DNA from 3 places in the Methylobacterium sp. WL1 genome. Region 3 is predicted to be linked to each of the others. Evidence: predicted binding sites of a transcription regulator. Region 3 holds the regulator's gene; each other region holds the start of a gene.
What was found. Region 3 encodes LexA, which represses DNA repair genes until DNA is damaged. Its sites were predicted from a motif close to TGTTCNNNNTGTGTTCNG; they were not measured.
Positions count from the first base shown of each region.

Region 1: FVA80_RS18090 (trna delta -isopentenylpyrophosphate transferase) is a predicted target of LexA. The motif match lies at 1,822-1,839, and genes of this name have one in related genera.
Region 2: parE (DNA topoisomerase IV subunit B) is a predicted target of LexA. The motif match lies at 6,290-6,307, and genes of this name have one in related genera.

Region 1 covers NZ_CP042823.1:3,732,855-3,742,482, forward strand. Annotated here, with positions in the region: gene FVA80_RS18080 (methyltransferase) at 1-715, shown strand, start outside; gene FVA80_RS18085 (hypothetical protein) at 728-1,039, opposite strand; gene FVA80_RS18090 (trna delta -isopentenylpyrophosphate transferase) at 1,073-1,759, opposite strand; gene FVA80_RS18095 (MerR family transcriptional regulator) at 2,376-2,804, shown strand; gene FVA80_RS18100 (carboxymuconolactone decarboxylase family protein) at 2,740-3,162, shown strand; gene FVA80_RS18105 (MATE family efflux transporter) at 3,561-4,958, opposite strand; gene FVA80_RS18110 (hypothetical protein) at 4,986-5,231, opposite strand; gene FVA80_RS18115 (AraC family transcriptional regulator) at 5,699-6,628, shown strand; gene FVA80_RS18120 (heme ABC transporter permease) at 6,659-7,456, shown strand; gene ccmD (heme exporter protein CcmD) at 7,467-7,610, shown strand; gene FVA80_RS18130 (DsbE family thiol:disulfide interchange protein) at 7,607-8,215, shown strand; gene FVA80_RS18135 (septation protein A) at 8,276-8,890, opposite strand; gene FVA80_RS18140 (hypothetical protein) at 8,978-9,238, shown strand.
Region 2 covers NZ_CP042823.1:2,269,511-2,279,138, reverse strand. Annotated here, with positions in the region: gene FVA80_RS11220 (DEAD/DEAH box helicase) at 1-1,393, opposite strand, end outside; gene FVA80_RS11215 (hypothetical protein) at 1,579-1,929, opposite strand; gene FVA80_RS11210 (porin family protein) at 2,347-3,213, shown strand; gene FVA80_RS11205 (PRC-barrel domain-containing protein) at 3,397-3,903, shown strand; gene parE (DNA topoisomerase IV subunit B) at 4,118-6,025, opposite strand; gene FVA80_RS31230 (hypothetical protein) at 6,349-6,714, shown strand; gene topA (type I DNA topoisomerase) at 6,761-9,418, opposite strand.
Region 3 covers NZ_CP042823.1:941,059-950,686, reverse strand. Annotated here, with positions in the region: gene FVA80_RS04980 (response regulator) at 1-265, shown strand, start outside; gene FVA80_RS04975 (hypothetical protein) at 310-777, shown strand; gene fae (formaldehyde-activating enzyme) at 778-1,317, opposite strand; gene FVA80_RS04965 (hypothetical protein) at 1,374-1,574, opposite strand; gene FVA80_RS04960 (hypothetical protein) at 1,573-1,788, shown strand; gene FVA80_RS04955 (hypothetical protein) at 1,824-2,276, opposite strand; gene FVA80_RS04950 (biliverdin-producing heme oxygenase) at 2,527-3,126, opposite strand; gene lexA (transcriptional repressor LexA) at 3,447-4,166, shown strand; gene FVA80_RS04940 (ComEC/Rec2 family competence protein) at 4,160-6,433, opposite strand; gene gltX (glutamate--tRNA ligase) at 6,603-8,030, shown strand; gene gltA (citrate synthase) at 8,259-9,548, shown strand; gene FVA80_RS04925 (AlkA N-terminal domain-containing protein) at 9,443-9,628, shown strand, end outside.

The DNA of each region.
Region 1 (9,628 bases), 2.8 Mb from region 3:
CGGGATTTTGCGCCTGCACCAGCCGCCCCGCGGAGCGCACCGGGCCGGGACCGATGCGGTGCTGCTCGCCCGGCTGCTGGTCCCGGCGCCGGGGGAGCGGTTGTGCGATGTCGGCGCCGGGACCGGCGCGGTGGGTCTGGCCTGCGCGGCGCTTCATCCCGGAACCTGCCCGACCCTGGTGGAGCGCGACCCCGAACTGGCCGGGCTGGCCCGGGCCAACGCCGTCCTCAACGGCATCGCGGCTTCGGTGATCGAGGCCGACGTTCTGGCGCCGGCGGCCGAGCGCCGCGCCGCCGGGCTGGAGCCCGACAGCGTCGACCTCGTCCTGACCAACCCGCCGTTCTTCACCGCGGGCCGCCACCGCCCCTCCCCGCATCCCGGCAAGGCGACGGCACACACGTTTCCCGAGAGCGGCCTGGACCTCTGGATCCGCGCCTGCACGGCGGTCCTGCGACCGGGGGGCCGGCTCGGGCTGATCCACCGGGCAGACGCCCTGCCGGCCTGCCTCGACGCCATGAAGGGCCGCTACGGCGGGATCGCGATCCGCCCGGTCCACGCCCGGGCCGAGGCGCCGGCGATCCGGGTGCTGATCGCCGGCATCCGGGGCAGCCGCGCGGCTCCGAGCCTGCTGCCGCCGCTGGTGCTGCACGGCCCCCAAGGCTTCACGCCCGAGGCCGAGGCGCTCCACCGGGGCGCGCCCTGGCCTCGGGCGTGAAGGGCCGTCCGGTCAGGCCGCGAGGGCCGTCGGCACCGCGTCGTCGATGCCGAGAAACCGCTCGACGGCCGGCAGATCCAAGAATCCCAGAAACTCTGGGCGCAGCGGCTCGGGCAGCCCGTCGAAGTTGAGCCCCGGGAACGTGTCGGGATGCGGGTAGAGCTGCCACTCAGCCCCGGGCTCGACCGGCGGGAACAGGATCGCGACTTTCTCGTCGCCCAGGCGCACGATCCGGGTCGGGCTGTACGACAGGGTCTCGATGCTCCAGCCCCGATGATGGTCCCGGCGGGCCTTCAGGGTACGGCGGCGCGTCGTGCGATGCATGGCGGTCTCCTGCGGGTTTGAGCGTTCGAAACTTCAGGCGGCGCTGCGGCGGCCGGTGCGCTTGGGCCAGCCGAGCGCCACGAGGCGCGCCTTGGCGTAGTCGCGGACCTCGTCGCGGGTGCCGGGCGGCATCGCCGCCAGGATCGCTTGGGTGGCCCCGTCGAGCATCAGGTCGGTCACGTCGTTGATCGTCTCGGCACCGTCGATGCGGCGCTTGAGGTCGCCCTCGGCCTCGGTGACCTCGTCGAAGGGCTGGGCCTCCTCGAAATCCTCGTCCACGGCCCGGACCGTGGGCAGGTGGGCGCGGAACTCGTCGGCCTCCTCCTCCGAGTAGACCAGGCCGTGCAGTTCGATCAGCTTGAGGATGACGCGGTCCTTCCCGCGCTTCTCCGCCATGGCGTAGACGTAGGCCGCCTGCTTGCCCGAGACGCGGTAGTTCACGTTGACCAGCGCCTCGCCCATCGACCACTCGACCCGGTCGGCGGCTGGCTTCGCACCGGATTTGGCACCGGGCAGGCGCCCGGTGACCAGCAGCACGGCCTCGTCGCGCTCGGCGCGGATGATCGTCGGCGGCTCGAACACGATCCCGGCCTGGGCGGCGATCCGCTCCAACGTCTTGTGGTAGATGACCGCCGTGCCCTGCACGCGCCAGACGTTGCCCCCGAAGGGCTCCCCGTAACGCACCAGGATGTCGGCGATCTGCTTGTCGGCGGTTCGCATGCGGGGCTCGTTCCGGTGAGAGGCAACCGCGTCATCCACAGTTTTCTACGGCGACGCTCTTTTGTTCCTGTTTTGTTTCATCGTATATGCGGGATCGCGGCGGCGTGCGCAAGGGTCGGGGTCTGCTGTCCGCGGAAATCAGACGGGGCTGCGTCAGTGCGTGCGGGGGCGTCTCAGGACGCATCCAGGGGCTCGGTTTGCCGCGGAGGCGGTGATGGCGCGGGCGTTTCGGATTTCGTTTCGCGGCTCAGGATGGCGACGGGTCCGGCCTCCATCACCCTGTGCCAATCCAACCGCCTCATCTCGGAGCGCCCGCGTCAGGATGCGGGGTTAGGCGGGAGAACGTTCGGGTTCGCGATGATCCTCGCCATCATCGCAAGACCAGCCTAGCAAGTACGGGCCCGGATCTGATCCGATCATGTATGGGACCAATGCTTTCGACCCGTGCCGGCCTTTGGATGGCCGCCGGCCCTTCTGGTCAGCGGCCCTCTTCTGGCCGCCCGGCAACTCGAGTTCGGGGTGAGGACCAGACTGTCGTAGCCCGACCAGATTTTTTTCTTGACTTAGAGTGCGCTCAAACCCGCAGCATTCTTAGCGTCGTGATGAGAAGATATTCGTGAAGATCGGAGAACTCGCGAGGCGTTCGGGATTGTCTGCCCATACGATTCGTTACTATGAGCGGATCGGGCTACTCCCCTATGCTGACCGAGATCAGTCAAACCAGCGTGATTACGACGCGTCTATCCTAGCGTGGATCGCATTCTTAGATCGTCTCAAGACGACCGGTATGCCGATCCGGGACATGCTGCGATACGCAGCATTGCGCGAGCGTGGCGTCATCACTGAGGCTGAGCGCTGTGATTTGCTGTGGGAGCACCGCGAGTGCGTCCGCGCGCATGTGGCCGATCTGCAAGCCTGCCTTCTCGTCCTCGACACCAAGATCGCCGGCTACGCCGGCTCTGACGGGAGGACGCAGGCGTATGACACGACAACACCGCAACGGCGACGAAAGCCGGCTAGAGCGCGGGCAGCGAGCACTCGCTGAGATCGACGGCCAAGCAGGAGAGAAGGTCGTCGCCTCGCTCGCAGAGATCGCCCCTGACTTTGCGACCTACCTTATCGAGTTCCCTTTCGGCGATATTTACAGCCGCCCCGGCCTAGAACTACGTTCCCGCGAGATAGCCACTATCGCGGCACTAACGGCGATGGGCAATGCAGCACCACAACTTAAGGTACACATAGAGGCAGGCTTGAACGTCGGCCTCTCGTGTGAAGAGATCACTGAAGTCATCATGCAGATGGCCGTTTATGCAAGCTTTCCAGCAGCATTAAACGGATTATTCTCAGCCAAAGAAGTGTTCGCGGCGCGTTCGACAGCCGAGCCTTGTGACCCAGGGGCCTGACGCCGCCTTCGTCATCGACAACGGCGCATCGTCGGTCAGGCGGGTCGACCTGACCGGCCATTCGACAAACGTTGCACAGGGCTTCGATGGCGCACCAGTCGCGCGTGGCCGGGCTCGGGACGGCAACCTACCGGTAGACGTATGGGGATCGGCCAGCAACTACAGGGTAGTCATCGATCCAAGACGGTAAGTGTAGCGATCGGGTCGCATCGCTTGACTCTCACGGCCGCTTGCAAGGGGCGAGGAGGGAGCGCCTCGGTGATATCCACTTCGACGCCTCTTTGGTCCAAAAGCAGACAGGCGGAAATCCGCTCAGCCACGCCGTATTGGCGGGTCGATGCCGGCCCCTGATGGCCATCCATCGAGCGGCAGGTTCGGCGGCTCTACGCCTTTCGAGGTCACTCAACGGCCGTCGTGAGGACTTGGGGCGGGACAGCCGGTTCCGGCGCGGGCTGGGCCACGAACATCTTGCCCGTGGCAAAAGCAGCCGCGTTGACGATGCCCATGGTGAAGAGCCCAGCCGCGAGGGCAACAAACATCCACGCGGGGCCGAGCCCGAGGATAGCCGCGATCCAGGCGCCCCCCAGCGCCACCCCCATTCGGAAGACGCTGGCTGTGAGCGGCCAGCCGACACGGCCTGCACCTTGGGCCGCGAAGTAGAGAGCAAGGCCGGCCCCGAAGAACCCGTAGAACGGTCCGACGATGCGGAGATAGGAGGAGCCCGTAGCCAACATGGCCGGATCACCCCCGAACAGACCGAGCCAAGCTTCAGGATACAGGGCGGCCGCAACGCCGATGGCCTCCGTCAGAAGACCGGCCACGATGGCGCCGGTGAGCGCAGCCTGACGGGCGCGGGCCTGCAGTCCGGCGCCGAGGGCGGTGCCGACGATGGCGGCAATGGGCGAACCGAGCCCGAACACGAGGGGGACCAGCAGGTATTCCAGCCGGGCGCCGGTTCCATACCCGGCAACCGCGGCCGGCCCCGCCGTCCCCACGAAGCCCGTCGCGGCGATGACCGTGACGTTCGACGTGATACTGGCGATGCCGGAGAGCAGGCCGACGCGCAGGATCTCGCGGGACGGCGCCCAGGTAAGCCTCGGGAGGCGCCGGCTCGGGTGCAGGACGCCGCGGCCAGACCAAATCGAGGCGGCGAAGACGGCGGTGCCGGCGGCGTAGTAGGCCGCGAAAGCGACTCCGCCGCCCACGACCCCGAGCTTCGGGAACGGCCCCCAGCCGAAGATCAGCGCCGGCGAGAGAGGGATCAGCACGATGGCGCCGGCGCAGGTGACGCCGGCCGGGAGGGCCATGTTGCCGGTACCGCGGATCACGGCCGCCAGCGCGTTGAACAGCCAGATCAGGACCGCTCCGCCGAGCACGACGTTCGCGTAGGCCGTCGCAGCCCGGAGCGATTCCCCCGTGCCGCCCATCGCGGCGTAGAGCCGCGGTCCCAGCGGCACCGCGAGCAGACTGGTCACGAGACCAAGTCCGAGGCCGATGGCGACAGCGTGCCAAGCGACGAGGCTGGCCTCCGCCTTCCGGCCGGCGCCCAGGGTACGCGAGACCGCCGACTGGATGCCGCCGCCCATGCCGCCGGCCGACAGCATCTGGACGAGCATGACGACCGGGAAGACGAGGGCCATGCCGGCCAGGGCGTCGGTGCCGAGCTTCGCGACGAAGTAGGTCTCGATCAGGCCGATGGAGGTCTGGACGACCATCACCACGACGTTCGGCCCGGCCATCCGAGCCAGGGTCGGCACGAGCGGCGCTTCGAGCAGGCGACGCGTTCGGATGTCCATGGCAGAACCCTCACGGCCTCACGGATTTCAGCGCGGGCACGATGGCCGATACGCCACCGGCCGGCGGATCGCCGTCGAGAACGGCGCGGTCGCTTGACCGGCGGCGGGTGGCGTCCCGGCACCGGACCGATCGAACGGAAGGCCGGTCGTGCGCGCGGTCGCGACGAGGCAGCCTGCCGCGTCGCGGGTGCGGTCCTCGGACCCGGTGTGCCGACCTCTGGCATGGAAGACCAGGCCGAAGGCGGTCAGCGGGCCAGGCGTTTCTTCGGCCATCGATGGACCTCTTGGAGTGGCCGACCGCCCGGCATGCGGACACGTGCCGTGCCAGCGCCAAAGCCGATCAACGCGACCGCCTATTCATGCTGACCGTAATTTATACTGCGGCTTCGTGCAAGCTTGAACCCGTTTGGGAGTCCGGTGGATGGCCATCGTCGGCTCGCTAGCTGTCTTCCTCGCCGCCACCGTCCGTCAGCGTTTGTGAGTTCGGAGACCGAGAGGCGAGCGCCGCGCGCCGTTTCGGACCTCGGCACGGTCAAGCGGATCGCATGCCGGTGGTCGTGCGGTGAGCGCTTTCCAAACCGTGGCGTGGTCACCCCGGAACCCGCGATGACGCGCGAGCGGACGGCGGGACGACCGTACCACTCAGATGACCGCGGTCTCGGTCAGGGCGACGGCCCCGGGATGCCGGACGCTCTATGCTGCAGCGTCCGCGAATCCGGCGCGGGCGTCCGGTTCGCGCCATGGATCCGCTCTCCGACGTTCTCGCGTTGCTCAGGCCCCGAAGCGCCCTCAGTGCGGGCCTTGATGCCGGCGGCGCCTGGGCGATCCGCTTTCCCGCCCATGACGGGATCAAGTTCAACGCCGTGATGCGAGGCGCCTGCTGGGTTGCGGTCGAAGGCGAGCCCGAGCCCATTCGGATGGCAGCCGGCGACTGCTTCCTGCTGACCCGGGGCCGCCCGTTCCACCTCGCGACCGACCTGGCCCTCCCGGCGATCGAGTCCGCCGCGATCTACGACCACGCGGCCGACGCGGTCGCGACCTGCAATGGCGGCGGCGGCTTCTTCCTGGTCGGCGGGCGGTTCTTCTTCGCAGGCGACGCGGCCGGGCTGCTGCTCGACGCGCTGCCGGCGATCGTGCCGGTCCGGGATGCCTCGAACCAAGCCGCGATCCTGCGCTGGGCGCTGGACCAGCTGGCCGCGGAACTGCGCCAGGGCGCGCCTGGCGGCGCCCTGATGGCCGACCACCTCGCGCAGATCATGCTGCTCCAGGTGCTGCGGCTCTGGCTCGCGTCGGGGCGGCCGACCGGCTGGCTCGGGGCGCTGGCCGATCCGCGGCTGGCGCGGGCGCTGACGGCCCTGCACGCGGAGCCGGCGCGGCGCTGGACCCTGGCGGACCTCGCGGCGTGCGCAGGCATGTCGCGCACGACCTTCGCGGACACGTTCCGCGCCGTGGTCGGCCGGCCGCCGCTTGCTTACCTCGCCAGCTGGCGGATGCAGTGCGCCGCCGACCGGCTGCGACGCTCCGGCGATTGCGTCGCCGCGATCGCGTATTCCGTCGGCTACGAGTCGGAGACGGCGTTCCGCACCGCCTTCCGGCGGCACATGGCCTGCACGCCGATGCAGTATCGACGGACAAAGGCCGCATTGTTGCTGCACCGCACCCTGGGCTAGACCGCCGGAACGATGTCCGAGACAGACGCCATGACGCCCTCCCTCTGGACCCGCCTGTCGAACCCGAGCCACTTCATGCGGTGGTCGGGCGCGCTGGTGCCGTGGCTCACCGCCCTGTCGCTCGGCGTGCTGGCGGTCGGCCTGTACCTGACCTTCTTCGCCGTGCCGCCGGACTATCAACAGGGCGAGACCGTGCGGATCATGTACATCCACGTCCCGGCGGCCTGGCTCGGGGTGTTCTTCTACGGCGCCATGAGCGTGTCGGCGATCGGGACCCTGGTCTGGCGCCATCCGCTGGCCGACGTGGCGCAGCGCGCCGCCGCGCCGATCGGGGCGGCGTTCACGCTGATCTGCCTGGTCACCGGCTCGCTCTGGGGCAAGCCGATGTGGGGGACCTACTGGGTCTGGGACGCGCGGCTGACCTCGATGCTGGTCCTGCTGCTGATCTATTGCGGCATCATCGCCCTGTGGCGCACCCTCGAGGAGCCGAACCGGGCCGCCCGCGCGGTGGCGATCATGACCCTCGTCGGCGCGGTGAACCTGCCGATCATCAAGTTCTCGGTGAACTGGTGGTCGACCCTGCACCAGCCGGCCTCGATCCTGCGCATGGGCGGCTCATCTATCGACCCGTCGATGCTCTACCCGCTGCTGATCATGATCGGCGCCGCGACGTTGGGCGGGATCACCCTCCACCTCTACGCGATGCGCACCGAGATCATGCGCCGCCGGGTGCGGACGCTGACGATCCGCGAGGCCGAGCGCCTGGACCGTGCGCAGCCGCGCCTCACGCCGAAGCCCGCCGGGATGCCGGTCGGGCAGCCGGTCTAGGACCTTATCGATGGATCTCGGGTCTCACGGCGGCTTCATCGTCGCCGCCTACGCCTTCACGGCCCTGGTCATGGCCGGGCTGATCGGCAACGCCCTGCGCGACCGGCGGGCGCAGCTGCGCGCCCTGAAGGGCTTCGGGGAGGAGCGGCGGTGAGCGTCGACGAACCCCTGGATCGGCCGCCCCCGGTCCGCCGCTCTCTGCTGCTGGTCCTGCCGGTCCTGGCGTTTGCCGCGCTGGCGGCGGTGCTGTTCCTGCGCCTGCGCTCGGGCGCCGACCCGGCCGCCCTCCCCTCCGCGATGATCGGCAAGCCGGTGCCGAGCTTCATCCTGCCGGCGGTGCCGGGCCTCAAGGCCGGCGACGCCCCGGTGCCGGGCCTCTCCAGCGCCGACCTGAAGGGCCAGATCACGGTGATCAACGTGTTCGCCTCGTGGTGCGCACCCTGCCAGGTCGAGCACCCGATGCTGATGCGGCTCGCCCGGGAGCCCGGGATCCAGCTGGTCGGCATCGACTACAAGGAGCCGACTCCCGCCGCCGGCCAGCGCTTCCTGGCCCGGCACGGCGTGCCGTTCCGGGCGGTCGGGGCCGATGCCGACGGGCGCGCGGCGATCGATTTCGGCGTCTACGGCGTACCCGAGACCTTCGTGATCGGGCCCGACGGGGTGATCCGCGACAAGCTCGTCGGCATCCTCACGCCGGAGAACTACGCCAGCGTGCTGGCGCGGATCCGGGCGGCCGGGAAGGTCGCGGAGGCGCGCTAACGTATCATCCCGAAAGGTCGCCGCCGGCTCTCGGAACAGGATGATACGCCATCAAGAGGCTTATTCGCCCGGTTGAGGCTCTTTGCGCTCGTAGCGGGTCAGCAGCGGCGTCTGTGCCAGGGCGAACAGCACGGTGATCGGCATGATGCCGAACACCTTGAAGTTGACCCAGAAATCCTCGGTCTGGGTGCGCCACACGATCTCGTTGAGCGCGGCCAGGACGAAGAAGAAGAGACCCCAGCGGAAGGTGAGCTTGCGCCAGCCCTCCTCGGTGAGGCTGAACATCGAATCGAGCACCACCGACAGGAGCGAGCGACCGAACACCAGGCCGCCGAGCAACACGGTGCCGAACAGCGCGTTCACGATGGTCGGCTTGACCATGATGAAGGTCTTGTCCTGCAGCGCCAGCGTCAGACCGCCGAACACCACCACGACCACGCCGGACACGAGCGGCATGATCGGCAGCCGCCGCACCAGCGCGAAATGAACCGCCAGCGCCACCACGGTCGCCGCGATGAACACCCCGGTGGCCACGAACAGCTTCTGGTCCGGCGCGACGCCGAGTCTTTCCGAATAGGCATTGCCCAGGAAGAAGATGACGAGCGGTCCAAGCTCCAGCGCCAGCTTCACGAGCGGCGGCAGGTGGCGGCGGGGAGGAACGGATTCGATCTGCATGCGCGTCAGTTGGCTCGGATGCGGCACCCGCACTAGGCTGGAGGCCGGGCTGGCGGATTCGGGGCTGTGTGGAACGGGGGGCTTGCGATGTCCATCACGATCGACAACGCCGAAGTCGCGGCGCTCCTCGCCGACCTCGCGGCAACGACCCATCGCGCAGCGCCGGATTTGCTCTTGGAGCTGCTCCGGCGGGAGCGCGCGCGGGTGGCCGAGGATCGGGAGCGCGACTGCGCCGACGCCATTGCGTCTGGACGGTTGCTGCACGAGCGAACCTACGCGAGCCCGCTCATTGCTTCCCGGCCGATCGACGAGATCCTGGCGTACGACGAGAACGGTTTGCCGGTTTAACCGCCGTTGTCGTCGACAGCTCCGTACTTCATCGCGATCCTCGACCAAGAGCCGGATGCGAGCCGCTTCAGCGTAGCGATTCGCAACTACCGCTACCGCTCCCTGGCGGCAGCGTCTTATCTCGAACGTCCGATCGTGATTTTGCGCTGGGTGGTCGGTCGGGTCGAACTCGACGACTGGCTGTTGCGCGAGCCGAGCAAAGTCATTCCCGTCGACCACGCCCTCGCAGGTCGCGGCCGACGCCTTCGCGCCCTATGTCAAGGGCCGGCATCCGGCCGGGCTCAACTTCGGCGATTGCTTCGCCTACGCCCAGGCCCGGACCCTGAATGCGCCGGTCCTGTTCAAGGGCGACGACGTAGCCAGGACTGATGTCCTACGTATCGCCGCCTG
Region 2 (9,628 bases), 1.3 Mb from region 3:
CCGGTGCCCTGGCCTCCACCAGACCGGTCTCCGACGATCTGCTGTCGGGAGTCCTGCTGTCGGAAGTCTTACCCTCGGAAGATCTGCCCTCGGAGGCGCGCCGCTCGGAGCGCCCCCCCGATGACCGCCCTTCGGACGAGCGCCCCTCGGACGAGCGGCCCTCGGACGACCGCCCTTCGGATTTGCCCGAGCGCGCGCTGCGGCGGCCCTCGCCCGAGCGGCCGCGATGCCGCGTGCCGGTATCGGCGGACGGATCGGCCACGGTGGACAGGTCACCGTCGAACCAAGGGATCGGCTGCCCGATCAGCGCCTCGATGGCGACCAGCGAGCGGTCGTCCCCGGGAGCGACCAGGGTGTAGGCGGCGCCGCTCCGGCCCGCCCGGCCGGTGCGGCCGATCCGGTGAACGTAATCCTCGGGGTGGTGCGGGATGTCGAAGTTGAAGACGTGGCTGACCGCCGGGATGTCGAGGCCGCGGGCCGCCACGTCGCTGGCGACCAGCAGGGCGGTCTCGCCGGCGCGGAACGCGTCCAGCGCGGTTGTACGCGCCCGCTGGTCCATGTCGCCGTGGAGCGCGGCGGCGTCGAAGCCGTGGCTGACCAGCGACTTCTGCAGCAGCGCGACGTCGCGCTTGCGGTTGCAGAAGATGATCGCATTGTTCAACTCGGACTCGCCGCGGATCAGGGTGCGCAGGCGCTCGCGCTTGGCATGCCCCTCGGAGCCGACCGCCACCAGCCGTTGCGTGATGGTCGAGGCCGTGGAGGCCGGCCGCGCCACCTCGATCCGCTGCGGGTTGTGCAGGAACATATCCGCCAGCCGCTCGATCTCCGGCGGCATGGTCGCCGAGAAAAACAGCGTCTGCCGGGTGAACGGCACCATCTTCACGATCCGCTCGATGTCGGGGATGAACCCCATGTCGAGCATGCGGTCGGCCTCGTCGATGACCAGCAGCTCGACACCGGTGAGCAGCAGCTTGCCGCGCTCGAAATGGTCGAGGAGCCGGCCCGGCGTGGCGATCAGCACGTCGGTGCCGCGCGTCAGCTTGGCGTCCTGGTCCGCGAAGGACACGCCGCCGATGATCAGCGCGACGTTGAGCTTGTGGTTGGTGCCGTAGCGATCGAAATTCTCGACCACCTGCGCGGCGAGCTCGCGCGTCGGCTCCAGGATCAGCGTGCGGGGCATCCGGGCGCGGGCGCGGCCGTTCTCCAGCAGCGTCAGCATCGGCAGCGTGAACGCCGCGGTCTTGCCGGTGCCGGTCTGGGCGATGCCGAGGACGTCCCGGCGCGCGAGCACGTGAGGGATCGCCTGCGCCTGGATCGGCGTCGGCTCGGTGTAACCCGCCGTCTCGACGGCGTTGAGGACTTTTTCGCTCAGTCCCAGGTCGGAAAAAGGCATCTGCGTTCAGGAACCGTTGCGCGCCCGGCCGGCGCGGTGGACACCGTCGCGGCAACGGCTCGGGAGGGCTCACGTAAGACGCACGAACGCACCCGTGGCCGCGGGGCGCATGGGCCAGTCAGTTAGGGGCTTGGCGCAGCTTGTCAATCTCGCAATGCGCGCATCGGGGTCCCGCACACAGCCGATCAGGGCTGGTGACGGTCCAGGGCGGGCAGGAGGCAGGGGTCGAGACGTGTCGCCCGAGCGGCGCCGGCCGGCGCGAGCGAGCCGGTCGTCTCAGGATCGGCCGGAAGCCCGTGTCCGGCCAGGGCGAGCTGCCCCGGCGCGGGGCCGGCCTGGCTCAAACGGGCGAGCTGGTGAGTCGCGGCCAGGGCGAGCAGACCCACGACGGCCGAGATGCGCAGCGCCCAGGCCAGGGATCCTGTGGGCCGGGCCGTTCGGCTCGGGCCCGGATGCGCCGGTACGGGCCTGTCCGACTCGGCGGCGGGTCGGCGAGTCCCGAAGGGCTTCTGACTCCGCTCGGCGGGCGGGAGCATGGTCTGTCCTTCTCGGTCCGGCGTGCGGCCGGCGACGGTCGATCCGGGACGGTTACCACCCCATGGTTAACCGCCGACTTACGCGGGACGGCACGAGCAAGCGCTCACCGTACCAGAATAAAACGGTTTCCCCGGCGCCCTTGCGGAAGAGCCCGACTTGCGCCGGGCCCGAATCGGACAGATCCCGGCGTCTCATGATAATGAAGCCCGACTAATCTTCAGGCTTTGCTCAAACGCCGTTGCAGCTTCTGATACACAGTCCTTCGCCGAGGACAGGGATCTTCACGCTTAACCTTCACCTTTCGTTGACGAGATCGGGCTAGTCTCGGCGGGCTTGTTGCAGGAAAGCGACAGACCCGCCGACCGAGAGCGCCTAGAAGGCAGCCGGCTCAAGCCAACCCCAGGACCCATGGCACCATGAAAAAAGTTCTTCTTGCATCGACCGTTCTCGCCGGCATGACTGTCGCCGCTTCCGCGGCCGACCTGCCGCGTCGCGCTGCGCCGCCGCCGGTGTTCACGCCGGTGCCGGTGTTCACCTGGACCGGAGCCTACTTCGGCGTGAATGCCGGCTACGGCTTCGATGCCAGCAGCCGCAACACCGCCAGCTACGGCCTGCCGGCCGGCTCGCTGATCAACTCGCCGAACACCAATGCCGTCGTCAGCGTCGGCAACCGTAGCGCCAACGATGGTTTCACCGGCGGCGCCCAGATCGGCTACAACTATCAGTTCACCCCGGGCTCCGGCATCGTGGTCGGCTTCGAGGCTGACGCCCAGTACGTCGATTTCGCCCGCCGCGCCAACGGCACCCTGAACTACGGCGTGACCGGCGCTCCGGGCACCGCTTTCTCGGCGCCGCGCGCCTTCGTCGCTACCAGCGGCAACGGCCTCGACTACTTCGGCACCGCCCGCGGCCGCCTGGGCTACGCCTTCGACCGGACCCTCGTGTACGCCACCGGCGGTTACGCCTACGGCTCGGGCCAGGACGACCAGAACTTCGCTGGCCGCAGCTTCCGCAGCAGCTTCCGCACCGGCTACGCCGTCGGCGGCGGCATCGAGTACGCCCTGCCCACCGACTCGTTCTTGAACTTCTTCAAGTCCTCCGCCGTGACCCTCAAGGTCGAAGGCCTGTACGTGAACCTGGACCGCCAGAAGAACACCGCCGGCGGCGTGTTCTACGGCAACCTGCTGGCCCCGAACGGCACCGCCTACCTCAACGGCGCCGCCGCCAACACCGAGTTCGCCGTCGTCCGCGCCGGCGTGAACTACAAGTTCGGCTCGTACTAAGATCGCACTTCGGCGCCGGCTTGGCCGGCGCCATCGTGACCCGGGGCCCGGCCGCAAGGTCGGGCCCTTCTGCGTTTCAGGACCACCGAGGCCCGGTGCGACAGGGGCGACAGGAACACCCGTCGCCGCCGGCGCCTTTCACGGTCGGCGCCCGGATGGCTCGGCCGCGCCGGAGCGATCCCGATGCGCAAGATCCGACTGATCACGTCCCGTCTGCTGCTGCCGCTGACTGTCCTGTCCCTGTCCGGACTCCCGGCTCCGGCTCAGGATGCCAGCGTGATCGGCACCAAGACGGTGCTGCCCGGGACAGGGCCGGGCACCTCCACCAGCGGGGAGGGCGGCGGCCGGCTAATGACGGCGGCCAGCGCCGAGGCCGCGGCCAGGCGCCAGGGCCTCAAGCCGGCGGCGTTCCTGGCCTCCAAGATGATCGGCGTCACGGTCCGCAACGCGGCCGGCGACAATGTCGGCACCATCGACGACCTGCTGATCGCCGATGGCGGTGCCCTGAAGGCGGTCGTGCTGGATGTCGGCGGCCCGCTGGGCCTCGGCAGCAAACGGATCGCCGTGGAGCCCGGCGCCCTCGTGCTGCGCCCGGGCGGGGAGCGGTTCTCGGCCGTTCTCAACATGAGCACCGACACCGTCGCGGCCGCCCAGCCCTTCGATCCGGCCAAGGCCATGGCGTCGGAGTAGCCTCGCCGGCAATCGCTTGACGCGGACGCAATCCAGGCGCTCCGACCCGAAAGCGGTCTGCAAGTCAGTCAGTGCGACCGTCGCGAAGCAACCCGGTATTGCGATCCCCAGGTGTCGCGGTCCCCAGGTGTCGCGTTCCCCCGTGTCGCGCTTCCCCGAATCGCTTCGCTGCGGCCACGCTGAGGAAGCGTCGTTTTACGGCCGCCCTGTCGCCTCAGATATCCAGATCGACCCCGTCGGCGAAGGCGGCGCGCTCGCTGATGAAGGCGAAGCGGGCTTCGGGCTTGTTGCCCATCAGGCGCTCCACCGTATCGCCGGTGGATTCCCGGGCCTCCTCGAGGATCGCGACGCGCAGGAGCGTGCGCTTCTTCGGATCCATGGTGGTCTCCTTGAGCTGGGCCGGCATCATCTCGCCCAGGCCCTTGAAGCGCCCGATCTCGACCTTGCCGCTCTTGAACACCGTTTTGGTGATCCGCTCCCGGTCGGCGTCGTCCCGCGCATACACGACCTTCGAGCCCTGCTGCAGCCGGTAGAGCGGCGGGATCGCCAGGTAGAGGTGGCCGCGATCGATCAGCTTCGGCATCTGCCGGTAGAAGAACGTGATCAGCAGCGATGCGATGTGGGCGCCGTCCACGTCGGCGTCCGTCATGATGATCACCTTGTCGTAGCGCAGGTCCGCCTCACGGAAGGCCGCGCCGGTGCCGCAGCCGAGCGCCAGGGTGAGGTCCGAGATCAGCTGGTTGGCCCCGAGCTTGTCCCGGGAGGCCGAGGCGACGTTGAGGATCTTGCCGCGCAGGGGCAGGATCGCCTGGGTCGTCCGGTCCCGGGCCTGCTTGGCCGAGCCGCCGGCGGAATCGCCCTCGACGATGAAGATCTCGGAGTTGGCCGTTCCGGCGGCCGAGCAATCGGCCAGCTTGCCGGGCAGGCGCAGCTTGCGGGTCGCGCTCTTGCGGGCGACCTCCTTCTCATGGCGCCGGCGCAACCGCTCCTCGGCCCGGTCGATCACCCAGTCCAGCAGCTTGTTGGCCTGGGCCGGGGAGGCCGCCAGCCAATGGTCGAAGGCGTCCCGCACCGCCGTCTCGACGATCCGCTGCGCCTCGACGGTGGCCAGCTTGTCCTTGGTCTGGCCCTGGAATTCCGGCTCGCGGATGAACACCGACATCATCGACGCGCAGGTCGCCATGACGTCGTCGGTGGTCACGGCCGTCATGCGCTTGGCCTGGTTCACGCGCTCGGCGTGCTCGCGCAGGCCCCGCAGCAGCGCGACCCGCAGGCCGGCCTCGTGGGTGCCGCCCTCCGGCGTCGGGATGGTGTTGCAGTAGGAATGCGAGAAGCCGTCCTCGGCGACCATCCAGGCCACCGCCCATTCGAGCGAGCCGTGGGAGCCGGGCTTGGTCACCTTGCCGGTGAACATCGCATCGGTGACCAGGTCCTTGCCCTCGATGTCCCGGGCCAGGTAGTCGCGCAGCCCGTCCGGGAACCGGTGCACCGCCTCGGCCGGTACGCCCTCCAGCCCTTCGAGCAGGGCGGGGGCGCAGCGCCAGCGGATCTCGACGCCGCCGAACAGGTAGGCCTTGGAGCGCGCCATCTTGAACAGGCGGCGCGGGTTGAACTTCAGGGAGCCGAAGATCTCGGCATCGGGGTGGAACCGCACCCGGGTGCCGCGCCGGTTCTGGACCCGTCCGACGAGTTCGAGGGCCCCCTGCGCGTGGCCGCGCGAAAAGGTCTGGCGGTAGAGGGTCTGGTTGCGGGCGACCTCGACTTCGAGGAAATCGGACAGGGCGTTCACCACCGAGATGCCGACGCCGTGCAGGCCGCCGGAGGTCTCGTAGACCTTCGAGTCGAACTTACCGCCCGCATGCAGCGTCGTCATGATGATTTCGAGCGCCGACTTGCCTGGGAATTTCGGGTGCGGGTCCACCGGGATGCCGCGGCCGTTATCGGTGATCACCAGGGAGCCGGATTCCTCCAGCTCGACCTCGATGAAGCTGGCATGGCCGGCCACCGCCTCGTCCATGGAATTGTCGATCACCTCGGCGAAGAGGTGGTGCAGCGCCCGCTCGTCGGTGCCGCCGATATACATGCCGGGCCGGCGCCGGACCGGCTCCAGGCCCTCCAGCACCTCGATGTCGGAAGCCGTGTAGCCGGCCTCCGGCTCGGCCGCCGCGATGGCCGGGACCGAGGCCGATTCCGCCAGCCGCCGCCGCCGCGGCTCCGCCGGACGCGGGCAGGGGGCTTGCCGCCAGGCCCGAACAGGTCGCGCGCCGGATCGCTCACGCGCGGCCTCCGCGCGCGCGGCGAATCGGCCGGCTCGGCGTCGGGCGGACGGGCCTTTGGCGATCGGACCTGGGATCGTGCAGCATGCGCCTTCATCCCCGCATGATAGCGGAACAAAACAGAAACATCCAGAGGGTCCGGTGCGTCGCCGGACCGCCCCACCATCGCATGCTGCACCGCCGCGAGCGAGGGCCGCGGCCGGCGCAGCGCGAAGGCGCCGTCATCGCCACGTTGCACAATCGTGGGTTAACGGTTTCTCCGCCGCCGCCCGGATCGGAACCGAGCGGCTCCGACCGCGTTCTGTCGGAAAAGAACTTGACCGTGGTCCGGGAGCCGCCGTCGATGAGCAACGCCGCGATCGAGGCCCGCCGCCTCACCCTGATCCGCTTCGAGCGAGCCGCCGGCACCGTATTCGGGTGCGAGGACGATGCGCCCTCGGTCGTTCCGCAGGCCCGCATCTTCGTGAACGGCCTGACCATCGCGTTGGCGACCGTCGCGACCGCGTTGGCGGCCACGATCACCTACCTGGCCTGAACGCGACGAACCGCGACGCTTTCTTCGCGGGTCGCGGGTCCGGCGCTCAGCCGGCCCCGGATTTCTTCGCCGTCGTCTTCTTGGCCGCTGGCTTCTTCGCGGCCGTCTTCTTCACCGCCGGCTTCTTTTCGCCCGCCGCCGCGCGCGCCGGCGCCTTCCGGGCCGAGCTGCGCTTGGCGTTCACCAGCGCGATCCCCTCATCGAGGGTCAGCGCTTCGGAATTCATCGTCTTCGGCAGCGTCGCGTTGACTTCGCCATCGGTGACGTAGGGGCCGTACTTGCCGGCCTTGACCACGAGGTCCCGCCCACTCGTCTCGTCCTTGCCGAGCGGGCGGCCCGGATCCGCGGCAGCCCGGCCGCGGCCACCGCCCTGCTCCTTGGCGACGATCAGGTCGATGGCGCGGTTGGCGCCGATCTCCAGCACGTCGTCGTCCTTGCCGAGGTTGGCGTACATCTTCCCGTGTTGAACGTAGGGACCGAACCGGCCGAGATTGGCCAGGATCGGTTCGCCGGTCTCGGGGTGGCGCGCCACCTCGCGGGGCAGCGCCAGCAGCGCCAGGGCCTTGTCGAGGCCGACCTCGGACGGCGAGAGCCCCTTGGGCAGCGACGAGCGCTTCGGCTTCGCGGCGTCCTTCTCGGTGGAGGCTTCGCCGAGCTGCACGAACGGCCCGAAACGCCCGTCCCGGATCGTCACCGGCATCCCGGTCACCGGATCGTCGCCCAGCACCCGGACGCCCGGCTGGCCACCCTCGCCCGAGGAGCCGTCGCCGTCGCCGTCGATCCCCGAGGCCGAGAGCTGACGGGTGTACTTGCACTCCGGATAGTTCGAGCAGCCGATGAAGGCGCCGAACTTGCCGAGCTTCAACGAGAGCTGGCCGGTGCCGCAGACCGTGCAGGTTCGCGGGTTCGCGCCGTCGCCCCTGTCGGGGAAGATGTGCGGACCGAGAAGGCCGTTGAGCGCCTCCAGCACGTCGGTGACGCGCAGCTCCTTGGTCTCCCCGATCGCCGCGGAGAAGTCCTTCCAGAAGTCGCGCAGCACCGCCCGCCAGTCGATCTCGGCGTTGGAGACCCGGTCGAGCTGGCCTTCGAGGTCGGCCGTGAAATCGTACTCGACATAGCGCCGGAAGAAGCTCTCCAGGAAGCCGGTGACGAGGCGCCCCTTGTCCTCCGGCTGCAGCCGCTTCTTTTCGATCTTGACGTATTCGCGATCCCGCAGGGTCTGGAGAACGGCGGCGTACGTGGACGGCCGGCCGATGCCGAGCTCCTCCATGCGCTTGACCAGGCTCGCCTCGGAATAGCGCGGCGGCGGCTCGGTGAAGTGCTGGGTCGAGGTGATACGCTCACGGGTGAGCGGGTCGCCGGCCTTCATCGGCGGCAGGCGCTTGCTCTCCTCGTCCTCCTCGTCGTCCTTGCCCTCCTGGTAGAGGGCCAGGAAGCCGTCGAACTTCACGACCTGGCCGGTGGCGCGCAGGTCGATCCGGCGCGGGCCGACGCTCGCCGCCACCTCCACGGTGGTGCGCTCCAGCTCAGCAGATTCCATCTGGCTCGCCATCGTGCGGGTCCAGATCAGGTCGTAGAGCTTGGCCTGCTCCGGCTCGAGGTGGCGGGCCACCATCTTGGGCAGGCGGCTCATGTCGGTCGGGCGCACGGCCTCGTGGGCCTCCTGCGCGTTCTTGGCCTTGACGCTGTACTTGCGCGGGACGTCCGGCACGTAGCGGTCGCCGAACTCGGTGCCGATGACCTTGCGGGTGTCCTGGATCGCCTCCGGCGCCATGTCGACGCCGTCGGTCCGCATGTAGGTGATGATGCCGACCGTCTCGCCGCCGACGTCCACGCCCTCGTAGAGGCGCTGCGCGACCCGCATGGTCTGCGCCGGCGCCATCCCGAGCTTTCGCGATGCTTCCTGCTGCAACGTCGAGGTGGTGAAGGGCGGCTGCGGGTGGCGCTTGGCGGGCTTCGCCTCGACGCTCGCAACCTGGAAGCTCGCGAGCTCGAGGTCGCGCTTGAATGCGGCGGCGTCCGCGCCGGTGCCGACGTCGAGCCGCTGGATCCGCTTGCCGTCGGCCCCGACCAGGCGGGCCTCGAAGGTCGCGCCGTCCTTGGTGGTCAGGGTCGCGACGATCGACCAATACTCGCGCGGCTTGAAGCTCTCGATCTCCATCTCGCGCTCGACCACGAGCCGCAGAGCCACGGACTGCACGCGGCCGGCCGAGCGGGCGCCGGGGAGCTTGCGCCACAGCACCGGCGAGAGGTTGAAGCCGACGAGGTAATCGAGCGCCCGGCGCGCCAGGTAGGCGTCCACCAGCGCCTGGTCGATCTCCCGCGGCTTGCGCATCGCCGCCTCGACCGAGGCCTTGGTGATGGCGTTGAAGGTGACGCGCTCGACCGGGATTCCCTTGAGCGCCTTTCGGGCGTTCAGCGCCTCCAGGACGTGCCAGGAGATCGCCTCGCCCTCGCGATCCGGGTCGGTCGCCAGGATCAGCTTGTCCGCGCCCTTGCAGGCCTTGGCGATCTCGCTGACGCGGCTGGCGCCGCGGTCCGCGAGTTCCCAGACCATGTGGAAATCCTGCTCGGGATCGACCGAGCCGTCCTTGGCCGGCAGGTCGCGGATGTGCCCGAAGGAGGCGATCACCTCATAGTCGCGGCCAAGATACTTATTGATCGTCTTGGCTTTGGCCGGCGACTCGACGACGACGACTTTCATTCAGACCTCTGCCCCTCGACGGGGCCTGGGCGCGACGGACGAATTCTGTTCGAAATTCGCGTGGGACAAGTGCCCGCCGTCGGGCCGGGGCCGCGCGCCGGGGACAAGTGGGTTACGGGGCACGGGTTGTCAAATGGCAACGGTCGCCGAACGGCTCGCCGGGGCTGTCATGCGCGGGGCGCGAATCCGACAGGATTGCGGATCGCGGGC
Region 3 (9,628 bases):
TTCCTCGGGCGTGGACGTGGCGCACGCGGTGCGCGCCATCGGCGGCATCACGGCCGCCTTCATGACCGCCAACGCCCGGGCCCTCTCGGACGATCTGGAGGGCGCCACGGCGGTGATCGCCAAGCCGTTCACCGGAGCGGTCCTGGAGGAATCCCTGGCCTACCTCGAGGATTGCGTCCGCCGGCCGCCGCCGGCCGAGCTGGTGCCGACCGGGATGCGCCTCGCCCCGGCCCTGCTCAAGAGCTTCGCCCAGATGCGGCAGTGAACGCCGCCCTCGACACCTCCGGCCCGGCGCGTAGAGTGCCGGCCATGTCAAGCTTCCGCGTCGCCCGCCCGCTCCTGGTCACATTCCTCGCGGCCCTGGCCGGCCTGCCCCTCGCCGCCCGGGCGGAGCCGTGTGACGACCTCGCCCAGCAGATCGCCGGGGCGATCGGCGGCAAGGTCGGCAAGCGCGCCGGGCCGAGCATCGACATCCGCCTGGCCGGTCCGATCAAGTTCGACGTGACCTGCCGGGCCGAGCCGATCGTGCAGGCGACCTCCGCGGAGCCCGCTCCCTCGGCGGCCTTCTTCCGCGACCTCGCGGCGGCCTCGGAGATCCTGGTCGGCGAGCCGGCCGCGCGGGTCGAGCCGATCATCGCCGACGCCTACCGGACCGCCCTGTCGGACCGCCGCAAGTCGTTCATCCAGCAGAACGGCTGGTCCGCCTCCTGCTACACCGATCCCGGCAGCAGCGCGATGCGCACCCTGTGCTCGGTGGGGCGCATCCCGCCGCGCTGATCAATACTCGATCACGTCCTCAAGCGCGTAATGCTTCACGGTCTTCCGGTTGGCGATCAGCTCGTCCACGGTCGGCTCGCCCTTGAGGGCCCGGGCGATGGCGAGCTTCGTCGCCTCGTAGTTGGTGCGGTACAGGTCCTTGCGGTCGAGGTTGTCGTCCTCCGCGCAGCGCGGGTCGAGCCAGATCATGATGATCATGCACAGCTCGTCGAGACCGTCCTTGGGCAGCACGCCCTCGATGATGCAATCCACGATCGCGTCGCCGGTGGCGGCCTGGACGACGCCGCCGAGCAGCTCGACATACTCGGCCGTGTGGATCGTCGCCTTGGTGGTCATCATCGTGGCGGGGCGCACGAGCTGGTTGAGGTCGCGCACCACGAACATCCGGGTGTGGCCCTGGACCTGCCCCATCATCGACGCGAAGGCCTGACCCACCGGCCCGCGGACCGAGCCGATCAGCACCTCGGGCATGGCGTCGGTGTACTGCCCGTCGGCGGCCAGGACGGTGGCCTCGCCGGTGCGGAACCAGATCTCTTGCATGTGTCGCGACTCCCCGTGTCAGGTCGCCCGGGGGAGACATCATCGAGGCGCCGGCGTCAATCGCTCCGGAGCAGGCCGACCCCGTCGAGGGCGCCGACCCCGGCGATCGCCACGGTCGGGCCGGCGCTCTTGAGGAACTCGGATCCGCGGGGCAGGGAAGTCGGGTGCGGCGCGACGCGGGAACAGTCCCGGGCCAGGGCCGTTCCGGCCGGAGCCTGCGGCGTTGTCTCGGGTCCGGCAGCCGGGAGGGATGTCATGACGGAGAGCACGGATCGGGGGGGCGGCTGGAGCCTCCAGGCGAGCGCCATGCCGGACGGGGTACGGCTCGAACTCGCCCTCGCCGACCTCGGCGGCGGCCCGGTCACCGCGGCGATCGTGCTGGACCGGGCGGAGGCCCGGGCCTTCGCCCGCGCCCTGCTGGCGGCGGCCGGCGATGCGGCCGAGCGCACCTTCCCAAAGCCGGGCGCCTGACCGGGCGGGCTCGGGGCCGGCGCGGGCGGCTCAGATCATTGTTGGATGAAGCCCGGATTGCGGCCCGGCAGGCGCGGCACCACCGTGCCCCGCTTCTCGATCGGCGCGTCGCAGGCGTAGGTGAATTCGCTCTTCTGCGGATCGAACACCGTCTCGCCGGTGATCCGGCAATCCTCCCGCACGGTCTCGTCGAGATAGGCGCGGGCGGCGGTGCGGAAGCGCTTCACCCGGGTCGCGGCCGGATCGGGATCGATCCGCACCTCGCTGAGATTGCAGCCGGTGTACTCGCGCAGGGCGTTCGAGACGACGAGCATCCGGCGCACCTGCCGGTTGTCGTAGACCTCGTAGGGCTCCTTGCAGCCGATGGTGACCACCTGCGGGGTGAGCGCCACGTAGTTGCGCGAGATATACGAGAACCCGGTGGTGCAGCCGGCCAGCGTCAAGCCGACGGCCCCGGCACCGATGGGCAGAAGAGCCGCGCGTCGCATCCTCGTCATCCCAAGCCCAATTCCAGCCCAGTCTCGAAGCCGCCGGGACGATCCGCCTGCCCCGCCGACCGGGTCAAGCACCTCGGCGCATTGAAACGGCGCCGCTTGCCCAGTCAATTCGTTTGTCGCCCGAGATGCCGTTCCAGGCGTCCGCGACCGGTCATCGCCCGACTCGGCGGTGGACGGCGCGCGTGACAGGCTTTGTTGCTGCGCCAGGGCGGCGGAACGATCCGACCGGGTGGCGGCGCCGTCAGTCCTCGAAGACGTCCCCGACCAGCCGGCGCACGAACTGGAACGCCTCCGTCGCCCCCGCGGCGACGCGTTGCTCCCCGGTCTCCCGGAGTTCGACCCGGTCGAGGGCGGCCGTGAAAAGCCGCCAATGCAACCCGCGTCCTTCGGGATGTCCGGCAAGATGGCGCGCACCGTGGGTTTCCGACAGGCCGAGCGCCCGGGCCTCCTTGAGCAGGATGGCCGCCCCGAGATTCGAGCCCTCGGCGACGTAGAGCCAGCCCAATCCCTGCGCCGGTTCGATCGTCCCGAAATGTTCCTCGGACGCGCCGTCAGGGACGGGCGCTCCGACATCGCGCAGATCCTGCTGGATCAGGGGCAGTCGGCGCCTGCCGTCGAGATCGGGCAGGACATGGGCGAACGCGCCATCGCGATAGACTCGATCGACGACCGCATGGAACCTGTACTGGATCTGGAGGAACAGCGCGTAGCGCTCCAGGCTCGCGAACGGCTTTGCCGCCATGATGCGCCGATCAAGCTGATCATGGGCGGCCGCGGTCGCCACTCTCAGGCGCTTCACGCGGCTGCAGGTCTCGGCGATGTCGGATGATGCGGCGTCCATGCGATCTATGTCTGTCGTCCGGGCAAGGTGCCGTGGGCAGACGTGAGCGGCCCGCCGCGCCACTCTGACCGTCCCAGCCTATGGACCATTCCGGCGATTCAGGTCACCGAGGCTGGCCCGGGATCGTGCCGATCCGGCCAGACCGGTTCTGCCATGGCGGCGCGACCGCGTCACGGCACACAACGGCCGCATCCGCACATCGCCGATCGATCAAGCTCAGCCGATCACGCTTGCGGAACACTTGCGGAACGTTTAACGTGTTCGTGATTTGTTTCCGCGACCGCATCGATGCGGTCCTCCAAGCCGCGAGTCCCCCGTCGATGCTCACGCGCAAGCAGCTGGACCTCCTGCGTTTCATCCAGAGCCGCATGCAGGAATGTGGCGTCCCGCCCTCGTTCGACGAGATGAAGGACGCCCTCGATCTGAAGTCCAAATCGGGCATCCACCGGCTGATCACGGCCCTCGAGGAGCGCGGCTTCCTGCGCCGCCTGCCGAACCGGGCGCGCGCCATCGAGGTGATCCGCATCCCCGAGAGCCTGTCCCAGGCGGCTGCTCCACCTGCGGAGCCCCGCCGCTTCACCCCGAGCGTGGTCGAGGGCGGGAAGTCCAAGCTGCCGGCGCAGCCGGCGACCGCCCGGATGATCGACGACGGCGGCCGCGCCATCTCGATCCCCGTGATGGGCCGGATCGCGGCCGGTACGCCGGTCTCGGCGATCCAGAACCAGAGCCACGCCATCACCATGTCGCCGGACTTCCTAGCCGGCGGCGAGCATTACGCCCTCGAGGTCCGCGGCGACTCGATGGTCGATGCCGGCATCCTGGACGGTGACCTCGTGGTGATCCGCAAGCAGGATACGGCCAATACCGGCGACATCATCGTGGCGCTGATCGACGACGAGGAGGCGACGCTCAAGCGCCTCCGCCGCCGGGGCTCCTCGATCGCCCTGGAGGCCGCCAACCCGGCCTACGAGACCCGCGTGCTCGGGCCCGACCGGGTCCAGATCCAGGGGCGGCTCGTCAGCCTCGTCCGCCGCTACTGAAGGGGTTCGGCCGGCGCGTCGCCGGGCGCGGCCTCGGAACCGGCGACGTCGGCCTCGGCCGGGATCGGCTCGGAGGGTGTTACCACTTTCGGTTGTGGGACAGGCGATGGCCGCGAAGCCGGTGATGCCCGCCAAGGCATGGTACGGCCCGTGTCGCGGGTATAGCGTGCCGTGAAGCCATCCCGGTCGGCCCGGAGCGCGACGGCGCCTCGTTCGGCGAGCACCCGGCGGTCGATCACCAGAGGCCCCGTGCAGATGGGCGGCGCCGCGAGCCGCGAGATCAGCAGGGCCGCCCGGGCGCAGTCCTCCGTGAAGGCGCGCCGGTCGCGGACCAGGGCGACGGCGCGGCCGTCCGGCAGGCTTGCGGTGCAGCCGAGCCGGTCGCACCGTCCGACAGCCGACGAAGCCTGGATCACCGCCTTCGCCGATCGCCCGTCGCCATCCGCTTTCAGCCACTGCTCCATCACGAAGGCCGAAGGATTGCCGAGGGCCCACAGGACTCCGTCCGGTCCACGCACGGCCGCACCACCGCCCTGCCGGTCGACGTACAAGTCAAATCGCTCCGGAACGACGGCGAGGCCGAGCCCGAGCAGGGCGGGCGGCAGGGCCAGCCAGCGCAGTCGCGATACCGGCAGCGTCGCCAGCAGCAGCCCGGCCGCCAGCAGCATCAGCGCGCCGGTGCCGAAGGCCGGCAGCACCAGGACGGCCCGATTGAAGCCGGCGATCCATTCGGAGATCGCCAGCATGCCGCCCACCGCCTGTCCCATCAGCCACCAGATCGGCCGGTCCAGGGCGAAGGGATAGGCCAGGATCCCGATCACCGCCGCCGGCATCACGACCAGGGAGACCAGCGGCAGGGTCAGGGCGTTGCCGATCAGGCCGAACGGCTGGACCGTCTGGAAATGGTAGGTCGCGAACGGCGCCGTCGCGACCTGTGCCACCAGGGTCGTCGCGAGGGTGCCTGTCACGGCCGAGAGGCCGGTGCCGACGAACCGCTCGATCCGCCCCGCCCCGGGACGCTGGAACAGGCGTCCGTCGATCAGCCGCGCGCAGGCGATCAGCCCGGCCACCGCCCCGAACGACATCTGGAAGCTCGGTCCGAGCAGGCCCTCGGGTTCCCGCGCCAATGCTATCAGGGCGGCCAGCGCGAGGTTGCGCATGGACAGCGCCGGCCGGTCGACCAGGATCGCGCCGAGCATGATCAGCGTCATGATCAGCGAGCGCTCGGCGGCGATGTCCCAGCCCGAGAACGCGCAATAGGCGGTGACGCCCAGCATCGCGAACCCGGCGGCGATCTTCTTGATCGGCCAGACCAGCGCGCAATACGGCACCAGCGCCAAGACGGCCCGCACCAGCCAGAACACCACGCCGGCGGCCAGCACCATGTGGAGGCCCGAGATGGAAACGACGTGATAGATGCCCGCCGCCCGGAGCGCATCGTTGGCGGCCGGTCCGATCAGGCCGCGCTTGCCCGTGACCAGGGCCGCCGCCACGGCCCCCGCTTGCCCGCCCTCGGCCTGCGCGATCCGGCGTGTCAGCGCGTTGCGGGCCTCGTCCAGCAAGGCTGCCAGTCGCAGGCGCAGAGGCGGCGGGGTGGGCGGCTCTCGAACCGTGATCGCCCCGATCAGCGAGCCTACCGCGCCGAGTCCCTGAAAGTAGGCATCCCGGGCGAAATCGTAGCCGCCCGGTCGTGCCGCCTCGGGCGGCGGCAGCAACCTTGCCGTCGCGACGATGAAGTCCCCGGGCCGCAGGGATGGCGCCTTCCGGAACGAGACCCGCACCCGAAGCGGCCTCAAAGCGGGTTCGAGCCCGGCGAAGCTCTCGACCCTGATCACCAGCCGGGCGCCGACCTCGCGCTCGTCCAGCCCCTCGATCATCCCGGTCAGCGGCCCGATTGTGGTGCGGGTGAGGATCGGCGCCGCCACCTGCGAGACCCGCCAGGTCGCCGCCGCGAAGCCCAGGAAGCCGGCTGTCAGCGCCAGGCAAAGGGCGAGTGCCCCCGGCCGCGCACCCAGGAACGGCGCCGGCGCGAGGGCGAGCGCCGCTCCGGCCAAGGGAGCGGCGAGGAACGGCGTCCCGTCGGCACACCCGAAGAAGACCAGGATCCCGGCGCCGAACGCCACCGCCAGCCACGGGAACAGGCGGCGCTGCTCGACCTCCCGGGTGAGCCCATCGGCGAGCCAGCCGCGGAGCGCCGGCATCGATACCGGGCGCGTGCCGGCCAGCGCCACCGCGCCGCCCGCCAGCCTCGCGCCGATCCGCCGCATCCGCCCCGCCCCGTGCCGGACGACCAAGTCCCGGCCGGGGATTCTTAACGCACCCGTCGGCCCGTGCTACAGCGGACGCTTCGTGCTACGGGCGCCACGCCGTGCGACGGGCGCCGCCCTGACGCCCTGCACCGCCCCGTCGCCCTTCGCCCCCGAACATATCGGCCCGATGTCCTCAGCCGTCGTCACGCGCTTCGCCCCCTCGCCCACCGGATACCTCCATATCGGCGGTGCCCGCACGGCGCTGTTCAATTGGCTGTACGCCCGCCACACCGGCGGCAAGATGCTGCTGCGCATCGAGGATACCGACCGGGAACGCTCGACCAAGGGCGCGATCGACGCGATCCTCGACGGCCTGTCCTGGCTCGGCCTCGATTGGGACGGGGACGTGGTCTTCCAGTTCGCCCGCGCCGAGCGCCATCGCGCGGTCGCCGAGGAGCTGCTGGCCGCCGGCCGCGCCTACCATTGCTACGCCTCCGCGGAGGAACTGACGCAGATGCGGGAGACCGCCCGAGCCGAGGGCCGGGCCCCGCGCTACGACGGGCGGTGGCGCGATCGCGACCCGTCCGAGGCTCCTGCCGGGGTCAGGCCGGTGATCCGGCTGCGAGCGCCCATCGAGGGCGAGACGGTGGTCGAGGATGCCGTGCAGGGGCGGGTGACCTGGGCCAACCGCGATCTCGACGACCTCGTCCTGCTGCGCTCGGACGGGACGCCGACCTACATGCTCGCCGTCGTGGTCGACGACCACGACATGGGCGTCACCCAGGTCATCCGCGGCGACGACCACCTCACCAACGCGGCCCGGCAGAGCCAGATCTTCTCTGCGCTCGGCTGGGACATCCCCAGGATGGCCCATATCCCGCTGATCCACGGCGCCGACGGGGCGAAGCTGTCGAAGCGCCACGGGGCGCTCGGGGTCGAGGCCTACCGCGACCTCGGCTACCTGCCGGAGGCGCTGCGCAACTACCTCGTGCGACTGGGCTGGAGCCACGGCGACCAGGAGGTGTTCTCCACCGACGAGATGATCACGGCCTTCGATCTCCGCGCAGTGGGGCGCTCGGCGGCGCGGTTCGACTTCGCCAAGCTCGCCAACCTCAACGGACTCTACATCCGAGGCAGCGCCGATGCGGATCTGGTCGCCGCGCTCGAGACGATCCTGCCGAACGTCGGCCCGGAGCGCGGCCTCCCGGCGACGCTCCAGCCAGCCCTCAAGGACCAGCTGATCCAGGCCATGCCGGGCCTGAAAGAGCGGGCCAAGACACTGATCGAACTGCTCGACAGCGCCTATTACCTCACCGCCCAGCGTCCCCTGGTGCTCGACGACAAGGCCCGGACGCTCCTGTCCGACGAGGGCCGGGCGCGTCTGGCTGGGGTGCTGCCGGATCTCCAGTCGCTGCCCGAGTGGAGCGCGGCGGCGACCGAGGGTGCGGTGCGTCAGTATGCGGAGACAGCCGGGTGCAAGCTTGGGCAGGTGGCCCAGCCCCTGCGGGCCGCACTCACCGGCCGCACCACCTCCCCGCCCCTGTTCGACGTGATGGCGGTGCTCGGACGATCCGAGACCCTGGCGCGCCTCGCCGATCAGGTGCCGCAGGGCTGAGCGGGCGGGAAGGAACTGCGCGCCTCGGCCCGGATTTCGCTTGGTACTGGATTTTGCTTGGCGATGGCGGTCGGTTGTCACCGACCCCGTTGCTGCTGCACTGCCGTTTGGGTAACCCATGGCCTGTGAGCACCCGCAACATGACGCGCGGCGTGCTCCGGCCCCGGGGTCGACTCGGGCAGCCCGAGGCCGGCATCCGCCACGTCGCCAGAGAAGGGTCCACGTTCCATGAGCGCATCCAGCACCATCACCGTGGACGGCAAGGAGATCGAACTGCCGGTCAAGTCCGGCACGATCGGCCCGGACGTCATCGACATCGGCAAGCTCTACGCCAAGACCGGCGCCTTCACCTTCGATCCGGGCTTCACCTCGACGGCCTCGTGCGAATCGAAGATCACCTACATCGACGGCGATGAGGGCGTGCTGCTCTATCGCGGCTACCCGATCGAGCAACTCGCCGAGAAGGGCGACTTCCTCGAGACCTGCTACCTGATGCTGTTCGGTACGCTGCCGACCGCCGCCCAGAAGGCCGATTTCGACTATCGGGTCACGCGCCACACCATGGTGCACGACCAGATGAACCGGTTCTTCACCGGCTTCCGGCGTGACGCCCACCCCATGGCCGTGATGGTCGCCTCCGTCGGCGCGCTCTCGGCCTTCTACCACGACTCGACCGACATCACCGACGAGAGCCAGCGGCTGATCGCGTCGATCCGCATGATCGCCAAGATGCCGACGCTGGCCGCGATGGCCTACAAGTACTCTATCGGCCAGCCCTTCGTGTATCCGAAGAACGATCTGGACTATACCTCGAACTTCCTGCGGATGTGTTACGCGGTTCCGTGCGAGGATTACGAAGTCAATCCGGTCTTCGCGAAAGCACTCGACAAGATCTTCATCCTGCACGCCGACCACGAGCAGAACGCCTCGACCTCGACCGTGCGGCTCGCCGGTTCGTCCGGCGCGAACCCGTTCGCCTGCATCGCGGCCGGCATCGCGTGCCTATGGGGGCCGGCCCATGGCGGCGCCAACGAGGCGGCGCTGAAGATGCTGATGGAGATTGGCACGCCCGAGAACGTCGGCAAGTACGTCGCGAAGGCCAAGGACAAGAACGACCCGTTCCGCCTCATGGGCTTCGGCCACCGGGTCTATAAGAACTACGATCCGCGCGCCCGGATCATGCAGAGCACCACGCACCAGGTCCTCAAGGAACTCGGCAAGACGGAGGATCCGCTGCTCCACGTCGCCATGGAACTGGAGCAGATCGCCCTCAAGGACGAGTACTTCATCGAGAAGAAGCTCTACCCGAACATCGATTTCTATTCGGGCATCACGCTCAAGGCGATGGGTTTCCCGACCGACATGTTCACTGTGCTGTTCGCGGTGGCGCGCACCGTCGGCTGGATCGCCCAATGGGCCGAGATGATCGAGGACCCGATGCAGAAGATCGGCCGTCCGCGCCAGCTCTATGTCGGCCCGGCGCAGCGCGACTACGTGCCGGTCGACGAGCGCGGCTGAGCCGAGCCATCGAACCCGAAGCGACACCGGGGGCGGCCGAAGGGCCGCCCCTCTCGCTTTGGCCGGTCCTGGTCAGCGGG